Regions from separate parts of the Geobacillus sp. DSP4a genome, predicted to be linked through region 2. Evidence: a T-box and tRNA genes for the amino acid it is inferred to sense, from the RefSeq annotation. Region 2 holds a T-box; the other holds one or more tRNA genes.

Region 1 (10,549 bases), on a different contig from region 2:
ATCTGACTTTTAATCAGAGGGTCGGAGGTTCGAGTCCTCCATGGCTCATCGTCTTGCGGAAGTAGTTCAGCGGTAGAACACCACCTTGCCAAGGTGGGGGTCGCGGGTTCGAGCCCCGTCTTCCGCTCCACTTCCGCCGGGGTGGCGGAATTGGCAGACGCACAGGACTTAAAATCCTGGGGTAGGTAACTACCGTGCCGGTTCGAGTCCGGCCCTCGGCACGTGCGCTCGTAGCTCAATTGGATAGAGCATCTGACTACGGATCAGAAGGTTAGGGGTTCGAATCCTCTCGAGCGCGTTTTGTCGGGAAGTAGCTCAGCTTGGTAGAGCACACGGTTCGGGTCCGTGAGGTCGCAGGTTCAAATCCTGTCTTCCCGATTTATCATGGGGCCTTAGCTCAGCTGGGAGAGCGCCTGCTTTGCAAGCAGGAGGTCATCGGTTCGATCCCGATAGGCTCCACCTTTTGACTTAAATTTGGCGGTGTAGCTCAGCTGGCTAGAGCGTACGGTTCATACCCGTGAGGTCGGGGGTTCGATCCCCTCCACCGCCACCATTATCGGACCTTTAGCTCAGCTGGTTAGAGCAGACGGCTCATAACCGTCCGGTCGTAGGTTCGAGTCCTACAAGGTCCACCATTATTATTGTTGCTTTTTTGGAGGAGTACCCAAGTGGTTGAAGGGGTCGGTCTTGAAAACCGAGAGGCGCCGCAAGGCGCGCGGGGGTTCGAATCCCTCCTCCTCCGCCATGCACTTTAAAATCGTGCCGGCTTAGCTCAATTGGTAGAGCAACTGACTTGTAATCAGTAGGTTGCGGGTTCAAGTCCTGCAGCCGGCACCAGAACGAGGCGACTATGGCGAAGTGGTTAACGCACCAGATTGTGGCTCTGGCATGCGTGGGTTCGATTCCCACTAGTCGCCCTTTTCATTATATTCTATATTTGCGGGTGTAGTTTAGTGGTAAAACCTCAGCCACGAGCATCTGCATCATCGAATTGGCTTCGAGTTGCCCCGACGCATCTGGCTTCTATGAATCAGCTGGTAGAGGAAGGGGCATGGAAATAGCGTGGCGGATGTTAAGCCAAATATTATGCGGGTGTAGTTTAGTGGTAAAACCTCAGCCACGAGCATCTGCATCATCGAATTGGCTTCGAGTTGCCCCGACGCATCTGGCTTCTATGAATCAGCTGGTAGAGGAAGGGGCATGGAAATAGCGTGGCGGATGTTAAGCCAAATATTATGCGGGTGTAGTTTAGTGGTAAAACCTCAGCCACGAGCATCTGCATCATCGAATTGGCTTCGAGTTGCCCCGACGCATCTGGCTTCTATGAATCAGCTGGTAGAGGAAGGGGCATGGAAATAGCGTGGCGGATGTTAAGCCAAATATTATGCGGGTGTAGTTTAGTGGTAAAACCTCAGCCTTCCAAGCTGATGTCGTGGGTTCGATTCCCATCACCCGCTTTTGATGGGCCTATAGCTCAGCTGGTCAGAGCGCACGCCTGATAAGCGTGAGGTCGGTGGTTCAAGTCCACTTAGGCCCATTATTTTCCGTTGAATATTTTTGGGTCATTCGCTATAATAATGGGCGAACAATGCCCCATCGTTCCACAGCAAAATCGGAGCGATGAGCTTCACATCTTCGAATTCGCTGCGAGTTGCCTCGACGCATCTCGCTTCCTTGAATTAGCTGGCAGAGGAAGGGACAGGGCAAGTATTGGGCTAGGTTTCTTACTCATCATTCCGCAATAGCTCAGCGACGAGCAGGTGCATCGTCGAATATGCTTCGAGTTGTCCCGACGCATCTCGCTTCCTTGAATTAGCTGGCAGAGGAAGGGACAGGGCAAGTATTGGGCTAGGTTTCTTACTCATCATTCCGCAATAGCTCAGCGGTAGAGCAACCGGCTGTTAACCGGTAGGTCGTAGGTTCGAATCCTACTTGCGGAGCCATTTCTTTGGAGAAGTACCCAAGTGGCTGAAGGGGACGGTTTGCTAAACCGTTAGGTCGCAGTTTTGCGGCGCGCGGGTTCAAATCCCGCCTTCTCCGCCATAATGGCCCGTTGGTCAAGTGGTTAAGACACCGCCCTTTCACGGCGGTAACACGGGTTCGAATCCCGTACGGGTCACTGGTTGCTGGCACCAGAGATTCTGGTGCCCTTTTGTACAATTTCTTTTGTCGATTTTTGCGTTTTTTTCTTGCGATGCGTGTGGAAGTCTGTTATAATATCTCTCGTTAGCTTTAAAATTACGTTATGATTGTTGGGGACAACGCAGTGTTTCGTTTCGTTAAAGAACGAGGCATTGCGTTTTTTTATTTACCACCCTAAACCGAGAAGACCCTCATTTCCACGCGTGAGCGTAGGGAGAGAGTTCAGGTAGGGAGGGAGTCCCCCGTTTCCAACGGCAGGAAAGTGGGGGGAGAAGATCAAACGAACAATTGGGCGTCGGCTTCGCCGCCATGAATTTGCACAAACATCGTTTGGATGGCTTGAAGCTGGCGCTTGGCGGTTTCTTCTGGCGTTGATGGGAGAAAGTAAACGATTTGCAAAGCGTTTTTCGTTTCTCTCGTCACGGCGGTCCGCTCCGAATCGACGATCGGACTGCCAAACGGCCCTCGTTCATCTTTGCTGACGAGTTTGTTGGCAAAGTTGACTGTGCGGCCGTTTAACGCGATGTATTCATCTTTTTCCGTGCCGATCGTGAGCGTCACTGTCCCGTTGATGCGGTCTAGATCATAGATGCCGAGCGGAATTTTATAATAGAGTGAAAAAAAGTTGTTTATGTCCGCCGCTGAATGGATAGGCGGAATGAAGCTTTTTTTCTGGATGCGTCGGTACAGGCTTTCACTTGACGGTCGATAGCGGCTTGGGTCCGTTCCGATTTGTTTGAAAGTACGGCGCCATTCGACCATTTCAGGAATGTCGGCAATCGACTTTTCCTGCAGCTCGATGTAAAGAGATTCTTGAAACAGCTCAAGCCGCCCCCTTAACATTTGCGGTGAATCGCTGACCTCGATATGATAATAGCGGATGACGCCGAATTTACCAGAAGGAAGGCGTTGCTTTAGTTGTTCTGATATCACGCATTTCATCTTGATCACCTCGGATTTCATTTTACCATATATGACGAAAGGAGGGAAAACGATGGATGTTATGGCATTAAAGCAGGAAGTCATTGAGTACAGTCGGTCAATCGGCATTGATAAAATCGGATTTGCGAGCGCTGATCCGTTTGTGGAATTAAAGGAACGGCTGCGCCGCCAGCAGGAGCTCGGCTATCAGTCCGGTTTTGAGGAACCAGATATTGAGAAACGGACGAATCCTTCATTGCTTCTTCCGGAAGCAAAATCGATTATTGCCATTGCTCTTGCCTATCCGTCTAAAATGAAAAATGCGCCGCGGGGGACAAAGACGGAACGGCGCGGCGTTTTTTGCCGCGCTTCATGGGGAAAGGACTACCACGATGTGTTGCGGGAACGTTTGCAGCAGCTCGAGGAGTTTTTGCTGGCCAAAGTGCCCCATGCCCGCGTTCGCTCGATGGTGGATACCGGAGAGCTCGCCGATCGGGCGGTGGCGGAACGGGCAGGGATCGGTTGGAGTGGCAAAAACTGCTCTATTATTACACCAGAGTTTGGATCGTATGTGTATTTGGGAGAAATGATTACGAATATTCCATTTCCCCCTGATGAACCGGTTGAAAACCGATGCGGCACGTGCACGAAATGCATTGATGCCTGCCCGACCGGGGCGCTTGTGCAAGGGGGACAACTGAACGCACAGCGGTGCCTTTCCTTTTTAACGCAAACGAAAGGATTTTTGGCCGACGAGTTTCGAGAGAAAATCGGGAATCGGCTGTATGGCTGCGATACATGCCAGCAAGTCTGCCCGGAAAATAAGGGAAAAGACTTTCATTTGCATCCGGAATTCGAGCCGGATCCGGAGGCGGCCAAACCGAAGCTGGTTCCGCTTCTTGACATGACGAACCGTGAGTTTCAAGAGAAGTTTGGTGCGATGGCCGGTTCATGGCGCGGGAAAAAACCGATTCAGCGCAATGCGATTATTGCCCTCGCTCACTACAAAGACCGGACGGCAGTGCCGCATTTACTCCGGTTGTTAAAAGAAGACAGTCGCCCGGTCATCCGCGGGACGGCGGCGTGGGCGCTCGGGAAAATCGGGGATCCAAGCGCTAAGCCTTATTTGGAGGCCGCGCGGCAAACGGAGGCGGATGCCGATGTGATCGCTGAGATTGAAAAAGGACTAAAACTGTTGGCTGAGGCAAAGGAATAGGGAAAAAAACGCAGCTTCCCCACATAAGGTAGTAACAAAAACGAAAGTGGTGGAAAGCAGCATGAAAAAACAGTTGCGCGCGTGGTTGGATGAGCGAGCCCGCTCGTTTGTGTCGGAAAGCAATATCCGAAGCGAAGAGGCGGCAAGAAAGCAACAGCTTTGCCAAAAGCGCGGTGCGGAGATCGTCCGTTGCACGATCCGGGGGCAAATTGTCGGCAGGCAGACCATCGAGCGGGAAGCGAAAGTGATGTATATTGCCCACCATCAATTTTTAATTAAGCAAAGGGGTTCACTATATATAGAAGAACAGGTTGAGGAGCGATGCGCCTGTTTTGTTGGCGGTGAGCTTGTTGCTGATGAACCGATCAACCGATTGGGGGGGGATATGGAGGCGCCGCGCGTCGAACGAGAGCAATGGACGGGAGATCGTCTTTCTTACCAGTATGACCGCGCCCGGGCGGTGCGGTATGCAGAAATGTGGTGGAACCGCCATAACCCGGCGTTTCCTTCCTTTGCCGTTGATTGCACGAATTTTGTTTCCCAATGTTTGTATGCGGGCGGAGCGCCGATGACGGGCTATCCGAACCGGGCGAGGGGATGGTGGTGTCAAAACGGAAGTTGGAGTTACAGCTGGGCGGTCGCCCATTCGCTGCGCTGGTATTTAAGCGGAGCGCGCATTGGCTTGCAGGCGGTCGAAGTAGCCGAGCCGGAACAATTGATGGCAGGGGATGTCATTTGTTATGATTTTCAAGGGGACGGACGCTTCGACCACTCAACGATTGTGGTGGCGAAAGATCAGAACGGGATGCCGCTTGTGAACGCCCATACGACAAACAGCCGAATGCGCTATTGGTCGTATGAAGATTCAAGCGCCTATACGCCAAACATTCGGTATAAATTTTTTCACATCATTGACCGCAAATAAACGATGTTGCTGAGGTGAACGAAATGCCGCTCCATGTAGTACTGTACCAACCAGAAATTCCGGCTAATACCGGGAATATCGCCCGCACATGCGCGGCTACGGATACGGCGCTTCACTTGATTCGTCCGCTTGGGTTTTCAACGGATGATAAAATGTTAAAGCGCGCCGGCCTTGACTATTGGCCGTACGTCAACATTTCGTATTACGATTCGCTCGATGAACTGTTTGCCCGGTTTCCGCACGGCGAATTTTACTTTATTACGAAATTCGGCCGCCAATACTACGATTCGTTTGATTTCAGCGATACGGAAAAAGACATTTTCTTTGTGTTTGGACGCGAAACGACCGGGCTGCCGAAAGAACTGCTTGAAGCCAATATGGACCGTTGCCTGCGCATTCCGATGAACGACAAAGTCCGTTCGCTGAACTTATCCAATACGGCGGCGATTTTAGTGTACGAGGCGCTGCGCCAGCAACGGTTTCATGGGCTTTCGTAAACAAAAAAACGACCTTCGTTGCGGAGGTCGTTTTTTTGTGCCTTATTGTTTAACGCCCGGTTTGTCCTCGTAGCCGGCGGTGAAAATGGCCGTCAAAAACGCAATGATAACCCCTAACATAAGCAATGTGCGCATCGCTTTTCCTCCCTTGCAATGAAAGTGGTATGCGTTTCCCCTTTATTATAGCGAATATGGCCAAGCATGTGAATGAGAACAGGTTAGGACGGAGAGACAAAATTTTTTTTGCGGCGAATGATACGGGACATCCTCGCATAAATTGTAATAATCTTGCTGTTAGACATCCAAGGGTGAGGAGGTCCTTTATGGATATTTTACAAAAGATCGCACGGTACCGGGAAGAAGAAGAAAAGCTGAAATGGGAAGGGACGTTCGCGGAGTATTTAAAGATTTTAAAAGAAAAGCCGTGGGTGGCCCAGTCGGCTCATTCGCGTGTTTATAATATGATCAAAGATGCTGGGGTCGAAGAGGTGAATGGGCGGAAACGATATAAGTTTTTTAGCCAGCACCTGTTCGGGCTTGAGGAGGCGCTTGAGCGGCTCGTTGAGGAATATTTCCACCCGGCGGCGAAGCGGCTTGATGTGCGGAAACGGATTTTGCTGCTGATGGGGCCGGTCGGCGGCGGGAAATCGACGTTGGTAACGCTCCTGAAGCGCGGGCTTGAGGAGTACTCCAAAACGGAGCGCGGAGCCGTTTATGCGATTAAAGGGTGCCCGATGCATGAAGACCCGCTTCACCTCATTCCTCACCATTTGCGCGACGATTTTTACCGCGAATACGGCATTCGCATCGAAGGCGAGCTGTCGCCGCTCAATATGATGCGGCTTGAGAAAGAGTACGGCGGACGCATTGAAGACGTGCTAGTGGAGCGCATTTTCTTCTCGGAAAACCGCCGCGTCGGCATCGGGACGTTCAGTCCGTCTGATCCAAAATCGCAAGACATCGCCGATTTAACGGGAAGCATCGATTTTTCAACGATCGCGGAATACGGCTCCGAGTCCGACCCGCGCGCGTACCGGTTTGACGGCGAGCTGAACAAAGCCAACCGCGGGATTATGGAATTTCAAGAGATGTTAAAGTGCGATGAAAAATTTCTTTGGCATTTGCTGTCGCTGACGCAAGAAGGCAATTTCAAGGCTGGGCGGTTTGCTTTAATCAGCGCCGACGAATTGATTATCGCTCATACGAACGAAACGGAATATCGGTCGTTCATCGCCAACAAAAAGAACGAGGCGCTCCATTCGCGCATCATCGTCATGCCGATTCCATACAACTTGCGCGTCTCGGAAGAAGAGCGCATTTACGAAAAAATGATCCGCGAAAGCGATGTCGCCGACGTGCATATCGCCCCGCATACGTTGCGGATTGCGGCCATGTTTACGATTTTGACTCGGCTGAAAGAGTCAAAGCGGCCGGATGTGGATTTATTGAAAAAAATGCGTCTATACGATGGGGAAATGATCGAAGGGTTCAACGAAGTGGACGTTGAAGAGTTGAAAAAAGAACATCCCGACGAAGGAATGAGCGGCATTGACCCTCGCTATGTCATCAACCGCATTTCGGCTTGCATCATTCGGAAAGAAGTGCCGTCGATCAATGCGCTTGATGTGCTTCGTTCGTTGAAAGAAGGGTTGGATCAGCATCCGTCGATCACGAAGGAAGACCGCGAGCGGTACTTGAACTTCATTTCGCTCGTGCGCAAAGAGTATGACGAAATCGCCAAGCAAGAAGTGCAAAAGGCGTTCGTGTACTCATATGAAGAGTCGGCGAAAACGTTGATGGATAACTATTTGGACAACGTCGAGGCGTATTGCAACAAAACGAAACTGCGCGATCCGCTTACGGGTGAGGAAATGAATCCGGATGAAAAGCTGATGCGCTCGATCGAGGAACAAATCGGCATTTCCGAAAATGCGAAAAAAGCGTTTCGCGAAGAAATTTTAATTCGCATTTCGGCATATGCACGAAAAGGACAGCGGTTTGATTATAATTCACATGAACGGTTGCGGGAAGCGATCCAGAAGAAATTGTTTGCGGATTTAAAGGACATTGTCAAAATTACAACGTCGACGAAAACACCGGATGAGCAGCAGTTGAAAAAAATTAACGAAGTCGTCGCCCGCCTCATTGATGAATACGGGTACAACTCCACGTCAGCCAATGAATTGCTCCGTTATGTCGGCAGCTTGTTGAACCGCTAGGCATGCCTCGAGCGCCGGGGCATGCTTTTTTGCATCGATAATCGGGCTTGTCCGTCCGTTGTTCGCTTTTCTATTTTCGGCATTCATCTGTCAATTATTTTGAATTTTTGCATAGGATAAAATAAACAACTTGGCATAGTGATGGTCCGTTTTGATGACGCCAACATAAGTATATGCGGGAAAGTGAAAAGTGTGAGAACCATTTTAACAAAGGAGGGGAAAATATGAAAGGGAATTTCGTTGTATCGAAAGAAGACTGGTCCCTCCACCGCAAAGGATATGACGATCAAAAGCGGCATCAAGAAAAGGTAAAGGAAGCGATCAAAAACAATTTGCCGGATTTGATTACGGAAGAAAGCATCATTATGTCCAACGGACGCGATGTAATTAAGATTCCGATTCGCTCGCTGGATGAATATAAAATTCGCTACAACTATGAGAAAAACAAACATGTCGGCCAAGGAAACGGAGACAGCCAAGTCGGCGATGTCGTGGCCAGAGACGGAAGCGGGGAGGGGCAAGGGCCAGGAAAAGGCCAAGGAGCCGGCGACTTGCCAGGTCAAGATTATTACGAGGCTGAAGTGTCGTTGATGGAAATCGAAGAAGCACTCTTCAGCCAACTGGAGCTGCCGAACTTGCAGCGGAAAGAACTGGATCAAAATGTCGTTCAACATATCGAATTTAACGACATTCGCCGCACCGGGTTGATGGGGAACATCGATAAAAAGCGGACGATGCTCGCTGCCTTCAAGCGCAACGCCATGAGCGGCAAACCAGGCTTTTACCCGATTTACCGCGAAGATTTAAAGTTTAAAACGTGGAATGAAGTCGTCAAGCCGGAATCGAAGGCCGTTGTCTTGGCCATGATGGACACAAGCGGCTCGATGGGCATGTGGGAAAAATACATGGCGCGCAGTTTCTTCTTTTGGATGACGCGTTTTTTGCGCACGAAGTACGAAACAGTCGACATCGCCTTTATCGCCCATCATACGGAAGCGAAAGTTGTCAGCGAGGATGAATTTTTCACGAAAGGGGAAAGCGGCGGGACGATTTGCTCATCCGCCTACCGCAAGGCGCTGGAACTGATCGAAACGAAGTATTCTCCGTCGCGCTACAACATTTATCCGTTCCACTTCTCCGACGGCGACAACTTGACATCGGACAATGCCCGCTGTGTGAAGCTTGTTCAAGAGCTGATGAAAGTGTCGAACATGTTTGGGTATGGGGAAGTCAACCAGTACAACCGCCATTCCACACTCATGTCGGCGTATCGCAATATTAAGGATGAAAAGTTCCGCTATTATATTTTGAAGCAAAAATCAGATGTGTTCCACGCGATGAAAACATTTTTCCGCAAAGAAGAGAGCAAGCAGCTCGTTTGACCCTCTGGCAGCTGAAAAAAGGGGGTTTTTCTTTTTGGAAAGGGAGGGCAATCGCCCTCCCTAAAATAAGTTATTGCTTTTGCAGCGTCGCCGCCATGGCGAGCACGGCGCCAAGCACGTCTTCGTTGCGTGGAGCGTGCACGGTCAATAGCATTGGCGCTGGTTGGGCGCTGGCGATGACATGAACGGTGGCGCCGTCCGCTTGTGCAGTGTACCAAACCGCATCAGCGAACGGCTTAGGCAATCCGTTCGTTTGTTGGTGGGCGGCGTTGGCGTCAACCGCTTGGGCATGTTCTTGCGCTAGTTGCTCGTAGTTTGTTTCCCCCTCCGAAAGCAAGCGAATGCGGGCGAATGCTTCGCCATGAAGCAAGACATCGGCGCCCGGTTCTTCGGCGTCAAGGGTCCATCCTTCCAAAACATAGAGGGAAAAATGCTGATTGTTGCTTGTTTGCAGCGTTGCGGTTTTCGTGACGGTTTGGTTTCCATCTTGGTAGGACAATGAAATGGTCGGTTGTGAAGCAGCGGGTTGTCCTCCTCCTGCCGCTCGTTGCTCTTCTTCGTTCTTTTTCGTTGATGTTTGCTCTTTTGCTTCCTTCGAAGGAGAAGGGTTCTTGGATGACGGCGCATCAGACGATGGTTTTTGATCGGCGGCTGTCTGCTCTTCCTTTGCCGCCTGTGTCGTCTCGTGCTCTTTCGTTCCACAGCCAACCAGCAAGACGAAGGCGACAGCGAGAGAGAACAACAGTTTCCAGTATCGAATCATGTTCATTCCTCCCTACGTTCCATATCCCCCCCATTATACCAATTGAAACGGTGGAAACAAACAGACTCGTTTCCCTATTTTTTCTGTTTGTTCGTTTTGGCTTGTTGTTTGGTGTGCAAGGCGACATGCGCCCCGCCCCAAACAGCGGCGACGAGTGGCGCTCCCCCATTTTACGCTTGGGGAAAGAGCGTTTCACCTTCTTTACCATTGGCTGGAGACAGGAAATGTTCCGCGAAAACAAGAAGAGTTGCCCACCCGGTTAATCGTGTGGGCTACCGGGTAGGCTATAGTCGTTTCAACTGATAGCGGTTGACGGGGCGTCCGACGCCGCCGTATTGCACATCGAGTATCACTTGTCCCGTTTTCTCAAGGTATTCCAAGTAGCGGCGGGCCGTCACACGGGCGATGCCGACGCCCTCGGCCACTTCCTCGGCGGAAACAGGGAAGCGGTGCTGGCGCAAGTAGGCGACGACTTTTTCCAACG
Region 2 (10,549 bases):
GAGATTGAAATTTTAGGAGGATTTGGCCATGTTGGAGTTTGAGACAACAGTCGATCAGTTGGCAACGATCAAGGTGATTGGGGTCGGGGGCGGCGGCAACAACGCCGTCAATCGGATGATTGAACACGGAGTGCAAGGCGTTGAATTTATTGCCGTCAATACCGATGCACAGGCGCTCAATTTGTCGAAGGCGCCGACGAAACTGCAAATCGGGGCGAAGCTGACACGCGGCTTGGGTGCGGGAGCGAACCCAGAAGTTGGAAAAAAAGCGGCTGAGGAGAGCAAAGAGCAAATTGAAGAAGCGCTTCGCGGCGCCGATATGGTGTTTGTCACCGCTGGCATGGGCGGCGGCACGGGAACTGGGGCGGCGCCCGTCATCGCCCAAATCGCCCGCGAATTAGGAGCGCTCACGGTCGGTGTCGTCACGCGCCCGTTTACGTTTGAAGGGCGGAAGCGGGCGACGCAGGCCGCAAGCGGCATCGCTGCCATGAAAGAGGCGGTCGATACGCTCATCGTCATTCCGAACGACCGATTGCTTGAGATTGTTGACAAAAATACGCCGATGCTTGAGGCGTTCCGCGAAGCGGACAATGTGCTGCGCCAAGGGGTGCAAGGCATTTCCGATTTGATCGCTGTGCCGGGGTTGATCAACCTTGACTTCGCCGATGTGAAAACGATCATGTCCAACAAAGGCTCGGCGCTGATGGGCATCGGGATTGCCAGCGGCGAAAACCGAGCGGCGGAGGCAGCCAAAAAAGCCATTTCCAGCCCGCTGTTGGAGACGTCGATCGACGGGGCGCAAGGCGTGCTCATGAACATCACCGGCGGCATGAACTTAAGTTTGTACGAAGTGCAGGAGGCCGCCGACATCGTCGCTTCGGCGGCCGATCAAGAAGTGAACATGATTTTCGGCTCGGTCATCAACGAAGACTTAAAAGACGAAATTGTCGTCACTGTCATCGCGACCGGGTTTAACGAAAACGTTGCTTCGCAGCCGCGGCCGCCGCGCGCCGGCATCGGGACGGCGCCGAAAGTGACGCCGGCGCCGAAGCGGGAAAAGCGCGAAGAACCGGCGCAAGATTATGCGGCGCTCCGGTCCGGGCAGGCGGAAGACCCGCTCGATATTCCGGCGTTCTTGCGTAACCGCAACCGTCGCCGTTGAGGAGCTATCGGGCATGAACAAGCCGTGTTCATGCCTTCTTTTTTTGCCCTCTCCCCGCGCTTCAAAGGGCGGTTTTCCTCGTTCGCACGTTTCCCCTCGCTTTGACAAAACATTCTGTTTTTCACCACCACCGATTGACAGACTTTCCAACGGGATGTGCTATATACTTGTTTCAGACAAAAGCCGATGGGGCGGGGGAGGGGCTTGCCGGTTGGTTGTGTATCTTGATGTCATTTGGCTTTTGAACGTCTGTTTTGATGCAATGCTTCTTTGGCTGACAGCGCTCATGCTTAAGCGCCCGATCGTCTGGTGGCGGCTGTTGGCCGGAGCGTTGATCGGGTCGCTGCTTGTGGTGCTGCTGTTCACCCCGTTGTCCGCCATCGCCCAGCACCCGCTTGCCAAAATGGCCGCCTCGATCTTGATTGTGCTCGCCGCTTTTGGCTTTAAGCGGCCGCGCTATATGATCGAGAACATGCTGGCGTTTTACTTTGCCACGTTCGCTGTCGGGGGCGGCATGCTGGCGGTTCATTATTTTTTCGCCGAGCAACTGTCCGTGCAGAACGGATTATTGATGATGCATCCCCCCGGGGCGGGCGACCCGGTGAGCTGGCTGTTTGTCCTCGTCGGGTTTCCGGTGTTGTGGCTTTTTTCCCGCCGCCGTGTGGAACAGATTCGCGAGAAAAAATTGCGCTTCGAACATATTGTGGATGTCATTGCTGTTTGGGAAGGCCGGCCCCTTGCCCTAAGAGGGCTCATCGACAGCGGCAACCAGCTGTTTGACCCAGTGTCCAAAACGCCGGTGATGATCGTGGACCGGGAAAAAGCGAAGGACGTGCTGCCCGAAGAGCTGATGGCCTATATGGCAGCCATGACGGTTGACGACCCGCCCGAACAGTGGGCCCATCGTCTTCGTCTCATTCCATACCGCGCAGTGGGCAGCGGCCCGCAAATGATGATGGCGGTAAAACTAGACCGCATCGCGCTGTCATACGAAAACGAGTGGCTTGAGGTGAAACATGGGCTTATGGCCTTAAGTGCAGACCCGCTTTCAGCCGACGGAGAATACGATTGCATCATCCACCCGAAAATGGTGCAGGCGGGAAGAAAGCTGACCGCTTCATAGGTCGTTACTATATCATACTCGCATTTTATCCGTTTAGAAGGGGGATTTTGATGAAAAGATGGAAACTTCGGTTCATGTATTGGCTGTATAAGCTGCTGGCCAAACTTGGGTTGAAGGCCGACGAAATTTACTATATCGGCGGCAGCGAGGCGCTTCCGCCGCCGTTGACGAAAGAAGAGGAAGAGCAGTTGATCGAACGGCTGGCCACCGGTGATGAGACGGCGCGGTCGCTGCTCATTGAACGCAATTTGCGGCTTGTCGTCTACATTGCGCGCAAGTTTGAAAACACCGGCATTCACATCGAAGATTTGATCAGCATCGGAACGATCGGCTTAATCAAAGCGGTCAATACGTTTAACCCGGAGAAAAAAATCAAGCTGGCGACTTATGCATCACGCTGCATTGAAAACGAAATTTTAATGTATTTGCGCCGCAACAATAAAGTGCGGGCGGAAGTGTCGTTTGACGAACCGCTCAATATCGATTGGGACGGCAATGAGCTGCTGCTGTCCGATGTGCTGGGAACGGAAGACGACGTCATTACAAAGGATTTGGAGGCGGACGTCGACCGGCGGCTGCTGCTAAACGCCTTGCACCAGCTGAGCGACCGTGAAAAGCAGATTATGGAATTGCGCTTTGGTTTGTCAGGAGGAGAGGAAAAAACGCAAAAAGATGTCGCTGACTTGCTCGGCATTTCGCAATCGTACATATCGCGGCTCGAGAAGCGGATCATTAAACGGTTGCGCAAAGAGTTCAACAAAATGATGTAGCAAGCGGCGGGAGTGGACGCTCCGCCGCTTTTTTTCGCTCGGACAGGCTGTGCATATTTTTCCCTCCCAGGGAGATACTGAAAACTGACGACTTAGCATCTCCTGATGGGAGGGAACAACTTGACGAGGAACAAAGTCGAAATTTGCGGCGTCGACACTTCAAAGCTTCCCGTCCTCAACAACGAAGAAATGCGGGAGCTGTTTCGCCGGATGCATGAAGGGGATTTGGAAGCAAGGGAAAAATTGGTAAACGGAAACTTACGCCTCGTGTTAAGCGTCATTCAACGCTTTAACAACCGCGGCGAGTTTGTTGATGATTTATTTCAAGTTGGCTGCATCGGACTCATGAAATCGATTGATAATTTTGACCTCAACCAAAATGTGAAATTTTCCACTTATGCGGTGCCGATGATCATTGGCGAAATCCGCCGTTACTTGCGCGATAACAATCCAATTCGCGTCTCGCGCTCGCTGCGCGACATCGCTTACAAAGCGCTGCAAGTGCGGGAACGGCTCATGAGCGAGACGGCGAAAGAGCCGTCGACGGAAGATATTGCGCGGGAACTCGGCGTCGCCCACGAGGAAGTGGTGTTTGCCCTTGATGCCATTCAAGACCCTGTTTCCTTATTTGAACCGATCTACAACGACGGCGGCGATCCGATTTATGTGATGGATCAGCTTAGCGACGAGCGCAACCGCGACAGCCAATGGATCGAAGAAATCGCTTTAAAAGAAGGGCTGCGGCGGTTGAATGAGCGAGAGAAAATGATTATCCGCAAACGGTTTTTCCAAGGAAAGACGCAAATGGAAGTCGCCGAGGAAATCGGCATTTCCCAGGCGCAAGTGTCCAGGCTTGAAAAGGCAGCGATCCGGCAAATGAATAAAAACATCCAAGTGTGAACGGCTGCTGGGGCAGCCTTTTTTCTTTGGCACATAACCGGTTGGGCGGCGTCATATAGATGAAAAAGAGGAGAGGAAAGGCGGGGGACTGAACCGTGATGAGAATTTCCGAGTTTCAAACGAAAGATGTCGTCAATGTGGCCAACGGGAAGAAGCTTGGCAACATCGGGGATATTGACATCGATTTAGATACAGGCAAAATCCGGTCGCTCATTATTTTAGGCTCCGGAAAGATGCTCGGGTTGTTCGGGCGTGAAGAAGCGGTCGTCATTCCGTGGCAAAACATCGTCAAAATCGGAGCGGATGTCATTTTAGTCCGCCTGCATGATGCCGACTGAGCGGCCGGCACAACGGGCGGCGCGCCGCTGGAGCGCAGACGGCCGCGGCGTCCGGTCGCTCGGGCGGCATTGATTGGCGGGATTGCATCAATGTTTCGACAAAATCGCAAATAAAGGTTATCATGAACAAACAAACTATGATAAAATAGGAAAAAAAGTGATAAAAAACTACAAAAACAGCGTGAGGTTGACGCGAATGCCGGACATTTTTCAACAAGAAGCTCAAGGATGGCTCCGCTGCGGGGCGCCCCCGTTTGCCGGAGCGGTCGCCGGGTTGACAACGAAACAAGGCGGAGAAAGCGAAGGGCCGTTCGCTTCGTTGAACATGGGGCTGCATGTCGGCGATGACCGCACGGCCGTCGTCAACAACCGCCGCCGTCTGGCCGATCGGCTTTCTTTTCCGCTCGATCATTGGGTGTGCTGTGAGCAAGTGCACGGCGCCGTGATTCGGAAAGTCACGAAAGGCGACCGGGGGAGCGGGGCGCACGACTTCGCTGCAGCGGTCCGGGGGGCCGACGGGCTGTATACGGATGAGGCGGGGGTATTGCTCGCACTTTGTTTTGCCGATTGTGTGCCTGTCTATTTTATCGCGCCATCGGCGGGCCTAGTCGGCCTTGCCCACGCCGGCTGGCGGGGGACGGCGGGCGGCATTGTCCAAAACATGGTGCGGCTTTGGCAGGAGCGTGAACACATTGCCCCGTCCGACATCTATGCCGCGATTGGACCGGCCATTGGCCCATGCTGTTACACGGTTGATGACCGGGTGATCGATGGCCTGCGTCCGACTCTTCCTGCGGGCGGCCCGTTGCCGTGGCGCGAAACAAGCCAAGGGCAGTATGCGCTTGATTTAAAAGAGGCCAACCGGCTGCAGCTTGCGGCCGCCGGGATTCCAGACTGCCATATTTATGTGTCGGAACGCTGTACAAGCTGTGAGGAGACGTTGTTTTTTTCCCACCGCCGCGACCGTGGGACGACAGGGCGGATGTTGGCGTTTATCGGCCGAAGGGAGGAAACAGCATGACCGTACGCGACAACTTGGCAGCCGTTCGCCAGCGCATCGAGGCGGCTTGCGCCCGCGTCGGCCGCAATCCGGCCGACGTACGCATCGTTGCTGTCACGAAATATATTGATGCCGAAAGGGCGCTTCATGTGCTTGACGCCGGCATTGCCGACCTCGGCGAAAACCGCGCCGGCCAGCTGCTTGAAAAGTATGAACGGATCGGGGACCGGGCGGTGTGGCATTTTATCGGGACGCTTCAGTCGCGCAAGGTGAAGGACATTATCGATAAAGTCGATTACATCCATTCGCTTGATCGCCTGTCGCTGGCGAAAGAAATTGAAAAGCGGGCGGTGCGGCCGGTGAAATGTTTTGTGCAAGTGAATGTATCGGGAGAAGCGACGAAGCACGGCCTCTCTCCTGACGAGACCGTCCCGTTCATCGATCAGCTCCGTTCGTTTTCGCACCTTGAGGTCGTCGGATTGATGACGATGGCCCCGCATACGGATGACGAGGCGGTATTGCGCGCCTGCTTCCGGCAATTGCGGGTCTTGAAAGAGCGCGTTCAGGCGCTCCGCTGGCCGCATGCGCCGTGCACGGAGCTGTCGATGGGCATGTCGAACGATTACGAGATCGCCATTGAGGAAGGGGCGACGTTTGTGCGCATCGGCAGCGCGCTTGTCGGATCATTGTAGGAGGTGAACTTGATGGGGTTGATGAAAAAATTTCGCGATTATTTTTTAGAAGAAGATTACGAAGACTATGAAGAAGAATACGAAGCGCCGCAGCCGGAAGAGGAGGCGCCGCTGCTGAAGGCGGCAAACAAGGCGAACGTCGTCAGCTTGCAAAGCGTGCAAAAATCGGCGAAAGTCGTGCTCGCTGAGCCGCGGGTGTATGCGGAGGCGCAGGAAATCGCCGATCATTTAAAAAGCCGGCGGGCGGTCATCGTCAATTTGCAGCGCATCCAGCATGAGCAGGCGAAGCGGATCGTCGACTTTTTAAGCGGCACGGTGTACGCCATTGGCGGCGACATTCAGCAAGTTGGCACGAAAATTTTTTTGTGCACCCCGGACAACGTCGACGTCAGCGGCGCGATTTCGCTTGACGGCGAGGATGACAGACCGATAAAGAGGTGGTAGCCGTTGGATTATGTGCTTACGTTTTTAACGACCTTGATTCAAGTATACTCGTACGCTTTGATCATTTACATTTTGATGTCTTGGTTTCCGAATGCGCGCGAAACGCGGTTCGGACAAATGCTTGCCGCCATTTGCGAGCCGTATTTGGAACCGTTTCGGCGCGTCATTCCGCCGCTTGGCATCATTGACATCTCTCCGATCATCGCCTTTATTGTCCTTGAATTTGCGACAAGAGGGCTGTATGCGTTGTTTGACATCCTCGAAGCGCAGTTTTAGCAGCCGGACGGAACGCGCGTCGTTTGGCCCAGGCGCAGGCGGGCGGAATAGCGGGAGGAATCCGTTCCGGGTTCCTTTCTTTATGAGGCAAGGTGAATGGGAATGGAGCTGTATCAGCACTTCCGCAAAGAGGAACATCAATTCATCGATCATGTAATGGAATGGAAGGAAATGGTAGAACGTCAGTACGCTCCGAAGCTGACCGATTTTCTTGATCCGCGCGAGCAGCAAATCGTGCAAAGCATCGTCGGCAGCGACGGAGACGTGCGCGTGTCCTTTTTCGGCGGCGCTTTGTTTGTCGAGCGGAAGCGGGCGCTTTTGTATCCGCCGTATTTCGAACCGAATGAGGAGGATTATGACATCGCCTTGTTCGCTGTCCGCTATCCAGGCAAATTCGTTTCCCTTGAACACCGCGACGTCTTAGGAGCGCTCATGTCGCTCGGCTTGCGGCGGGGCAAGTTCGGCGACATTCTCGTCCAAGGAGGAGAGATCCAATTTTTTGCCGCCGCCGAGGTGGCCGATTACATTCGCCTCCATGTCGGGACGATCGGCAAAGCGCCGGTTTCGCTTGAGCTGTTGCCGCTGTCAGCTGCCATGCCGCTTGCCGAAACGTGGGAGGAAGGAACGGTAACGGTGTCTTCTCTAAGGCTCGATGCGGTGCTTGCCCAGGCGTTCCGCCTCGCGCGCGAGAAAGCGAAGACGCTCATTGAAAGCGGGCTCGTCAAAGTGAACTGGAAGGTGGTGGACAAGCCCGATTTTGTATGCGGGCCGGGCGATGTCCTGTCGGCGCGCGGGTTTGGTCGCTGCAAGCTGTTTTCCGTCGAGGGGATGACGAAAAAAGAACGCTGGCGCATCCGGCTGGGCCGTCAAAAATAATCGAATCGCAGCAGGAAATGGGCTGATCGTGTCGAATGAAGGAAGAAAAGGAATGATGGAGACGGAGGTGGCCATTGTGCCGTTAACGCCATTGGATATTCACAATAAGGAATTCAGCCGCGGATTTCGCGGGTATGACGAAGATGAAGTGAATGAGTTTTTGGATCAAATTATTAAAGATTACGAAATGCTCATCCGTGAAAAAAAGCAGCTGGAAGAAAAAGTGGCCGAACTGACGGAAAAATTGAATTACTTTTCCAACATTGAAGAAACGTTAAATAAGTCGATTCTTGTGGCTCAGGAAGCAGCGGAAGAAGTGAAGCGCAACGCACAAAAAGAGGCGAAGCTGATCATTAAAGAAGCGGAGAAAAACGCGGAGCGCATCATCGGCGACGCGCTGGCCAAATCGCGGAAAATCGCGCTGGAAATCGAAGAACTCAAGCGGCAGTCGAAAGTGTTCCGCGCTCGCTTCCGTATGCTCGTTGAGGCGCAGCTCGATATGATCAACAGCCGTGACTGGGACGAGTTGATGGAATACGAGATGCCTGATCTCGAAGAAGAGGCGAAAGAGCCGTTGTCTCAGCCTTGACGAACCGAGGCCATGTCGGGTATAATCATTGGCAAAAATCACTGCACCAGCCGCCGTGGGAGGCGGTTGGCTTTTTTCAGGATGAATAGCGAAATAGTCATCAACGATGAAAGGGATAGTAGCTCTTGAACGACCGGTCGCAGCGAGCCGGGGATGGTGGAAGCCCGGCATCGGCGCAAGAGTGAACATCACCCTGGAGTTCCATGCCGAACATCCAGTAGGCCATGGCGCGTCATTCCCGTTACGAATGAAAAGTGGGCTGTGCGTCGTTTGCATGGCCAAGAAGGGTGGTACCGCGAGACCGTTCTCGTCCCTTGCCGGGGGAGAACGGTTTTTTATTTGGAATCTATCGTTCGAAGGAGGAGCAAGGATGGATTACAAAGAGACGCTGCTTATGCCGCAAACCGAGTTCCCGATGCGCGGTAACTTGCCGAAGCGGGAGCCGGAAATGCAAAAAAAATGGGAGGAAATGGACATTTACCGGAAAGTGCAGGAGCGGACGAAAGGACGGCCGCTGTTTGTCCTGCATGACGGCCCGCCGTATGCCAACGGGGATATTCATATGGGCCATGCGCTGAACAAAATTTTAAAAGACATCATCGTCCGCTACAAATCGATGAACGGCTATTGCGCCCCATACGTGCCGGGCTGGGATACGCACGGCTTGCCGATCGAAACGGCCCTTGCCAAGCAAGGCGTCGACCGCAAATCGATGAGCGTCGCCGAGTTCCGCAAGCGGTGCGAGCAATACGCGTACGAGCAAATCGACAACCAGCGCCGGCAGTTCAAGCGGCTCGGTGTGCGCGGCGACTGGGACAACCCGTACATTACGCTCAAGCCGGAGTACGAAGCCCAGCAAATTAAAGTGTTCGGCGAAATGGCGAAAAAAGGGCTCATCTACAAAGGGTTGAAGCCGGTCTATTGGTCCCCGTCAAGCGAATCGGCGCTCGCTGAAGCGGAAATCGAATATAAAGACAAGCGTTCGCCGTCGATTTATGTCGCTTTCCCGGTGAAAGACGGCAAAGGCGTGCTTGAGGGCGATGAGCGAATCGTCATTTGGACGACGACGCCGTGGACGATTCCGGCGAACTTGGCGATCGCCGTCCATCCGGAGCTGGACTACCATGTCGTGGAAACAAACGGACAAAAATACGTCGTCGCTGCTGCCCTGGTCGAGTCGGTGGCGAACGAAGTCGGCTGGGACGCATGGTCGGTCGTCAAAACGGTCAAAGGAAACGAGCTTGAATACGTCGTGGCGAGACATCCGTTTTATGAGCGCGACTCGCTTGTCGTCTGCGGTGAACACGTCACGACCGACGCCGGCACGGGCTGCGTCCATACGGCGCCGGGCCACGGGGAAGACGACTTTCTCGTTGGGCAAAAATACGGGCTTCCCGTTCTTTGCCCGGTCGACGAGCGCGGCTATATGACGAGCGAAGCGCCGGGGTTTGAAGGAATGTTTTACGAAGACGCCAACAAGGCGATTACACAGAAGCTTGAGGAAGCCGGCGCTTTGTTGAAGCTTGGGTTTATCACCCACTCGTATCCGCACGACTGGCGGACGAAGCAGCCAACGATTTTCCGGGCGACAACGCAATGGTTTGCGTCGATCGATAAAATCCGCAGCGAGCTGCTTCAAGCGATTAAGGAAACGAAATGGATTCCGGAGTGGGGGGAAATCCGCATCCACAACATGGTGCGCGACCGCGGCGACTGGTGCATTTCCCGCCAGCGCGCCTGGGGCGTGCCGATTCCGGTTTTTTACGGCGAAAACGGCGAACCGATCATCACCGATGAAACGATCGAGCATGTGTCGAACTTGTTCCGCCAATACGGATCGAACGTCTGGTTTGAGCGCGAGGCGAAAGACTTGCTGCCGGAAGGATTCACCCATCCGTCAAGCCCGAACGGCATCTTTACGAAAGAAACGGACATTATGGATGTCTGGTTTGACTCCGGTTCGTCGCACCAAGCCGTGTTGGTCGAACGCGACGATCTCGCGCGCCCGGCTGATCTGTACTTGGAAGGGTCCGACCAATATCGCGGCTGGTTCAACTCATCGCTGTCCACCGCCGTTGCCGTCACCGGAAAAGCACCGTATAAAGGGGTGTTAAGCCATGGCTTCGTTTTAGACGGCGAAGGGCGAAAAATGAGCAAATCGCTCGGCAACGTCGTCGTGCCGGCGAAAGTAATGGAACAGTTCGGCGCCGACATTTTGCGCCTTTGGGTCGCGTCGGTCGACTACCAAGCGGACGTGCGCATCTCCGACCATATTTTAAAACAAGTGTCGGAAGTGTACCGAAAAATCCGCAACACGTTCCGGTTTATGCTCGGCAACTTATTCGATTTTGACCCGAATCAAAACGCTGTGCCGGTTGG

Evidence for each region. A T-box is a leader RNA that pairs with one kind of tRNA and senses whether it is charged. The one in region 2 lies ahead of ileS (isoleucine--tRNA ligase), so its partner is inferred to be a tRNA-Ile.
Region 1: it encodes a tRNA-Ile, which carries the amino acid that the T-box ahead of ileS (isoleucine--tRNA ligase) is inferred to sense. The anticodon was not compared.

The regions. Positions count from the first base shown of each region.
Region 1 covers NZ_SDLD01000011.1:1,755-12,303, forward strand. Annotated here, with positions in the region: tRNA gene ETC02_RS05605 (tRNA-Lys) at 1-48, shown strand, start outside; tRNA gene ETC02_RS05610 (tRNA-Gly) at 56-130, shown strand; tRNA gene ETC02_RS05615 (tRNA-Leu) at 136-221, shown strand; tRNA gene ETC02_RS05620 (tRNA-Arg) at 225-298, shown strand; tRNA gene ETC02_RS05625 (tRNA-Pro) at 305-378, shown strand; tRNA gene ETC02_RS05630 (tRNA-Ala) at 387-459, shown strand; tRNA gene ETC02_RS05635 (tRNA-Met) at 477-553, shown strand; tRNA gene ETC02_RS05640 (tRNA-Ile) at 559-635, shown strand; tRNA gene ETC02_RS05645 (tRNA-Ser) at 655-745, shown strand; tRNA gene ETC02_RS05650 (tRNA-Thr) at 762-837, shown strand; tRNA gene ETC02_RS05655 (tRNA-His) at 845-917, shown strand; tRNA gene ETC02_RS05660 (tRNA-Gly) at 1,387-1,457, shown strand; tRNA gene ETC02_RS05665 (tRNA-Ile) at 1,464-1,537, shown strand; tRNA gene ETC02_RS05670 (tRNA-Asn) at 1,869-1,943, shown strand; tRNA gene ETC02_RS05675 (tRNA-Ser) at 1,951-2,043, shown strand; tRNA gene ETC02_RS05680 (tRNA-Glu) at 2,048-2,119, shown strand; gene ETC02_RS05685 (B3/B4 domain-containing protein) at 2,419-3,084, opposite strand; gene queG (tRNA epoxyqueuosine(34) reductase QueG) at 3,137-4,279, shown strand; gene ETC02_RS05695 (amidase domain-containing protein) at 4,341-5,204, shown strand; gene trmL (tRNA (uridine(34)/cytosine(34)/5-carboxymethylaminomethyluridine(34)-2'-O)-methyltransferase TrmL) at 5,228-5,701, shown strand; gene ETC02_RS05705 (PrkA family serine protein kinase) at 6,025-7,920, shown strand; gene yhbH (sporulation protein YhbH) at 8,145-9,302, shown strand; gene ETC02_RS05715 (hypothetical protein) at 9,373-10,065, opposite strand; gene ETC02_RS05720 (response regulator) at 10,350-10,549, opposite strand, start outside.
Region 2 covers NZ_SDLD01000001.1:105,890-116,438, forward strand. Annotated here, with positions in the region: gene ftsA (cell division protein FtsA) at 1-1, shown strand, start outside; gene ftsZ (cell division protein FtsZ) at 29-1,162, shown strand; gene spoIIGA (sigma-E processing peptidase SpoIIGA) at 1,374-2,285, shown strand; gene sigE (RNA polymerase sporulation sigma factor SigE) at 2,336-3,055, shown strand; gene sigG (RNA polymerase sporulation sigma factor SigG) at 3,176-3,955, shown strand; gene ETC02_RS00580 (YlmC/YmxH family sporulation protein) at 4,051-4,293, shown strand; gene pgeF (peptidoglycan editing factor PgeF) at 4,490-5,314, shown strand; gene ETC02_RS00590 (YggS family pyridoxal phosphate-dependent enzyme) at 5,311-5,985, shown strand; gene ETC02_RS00595 (cell division protein SepF) at 5,998-6,429, shown strand; gene ETC02_RS00600 (YggT family protein) at 6,433-6,705, shown strand; gene ETC02_RS00605 (YlmH family RNA-binding protein) at 6,808-7,581, shown strand; gene ETC02_RS00610 (DivIVA domain-containing protein) at 7,658-8,170, shown strand; T-box leader at 8,268-8,488, shown strand; gene ileS (isoleucine--tRNA ligase) at 8,541-10,549, shown strand, end outside.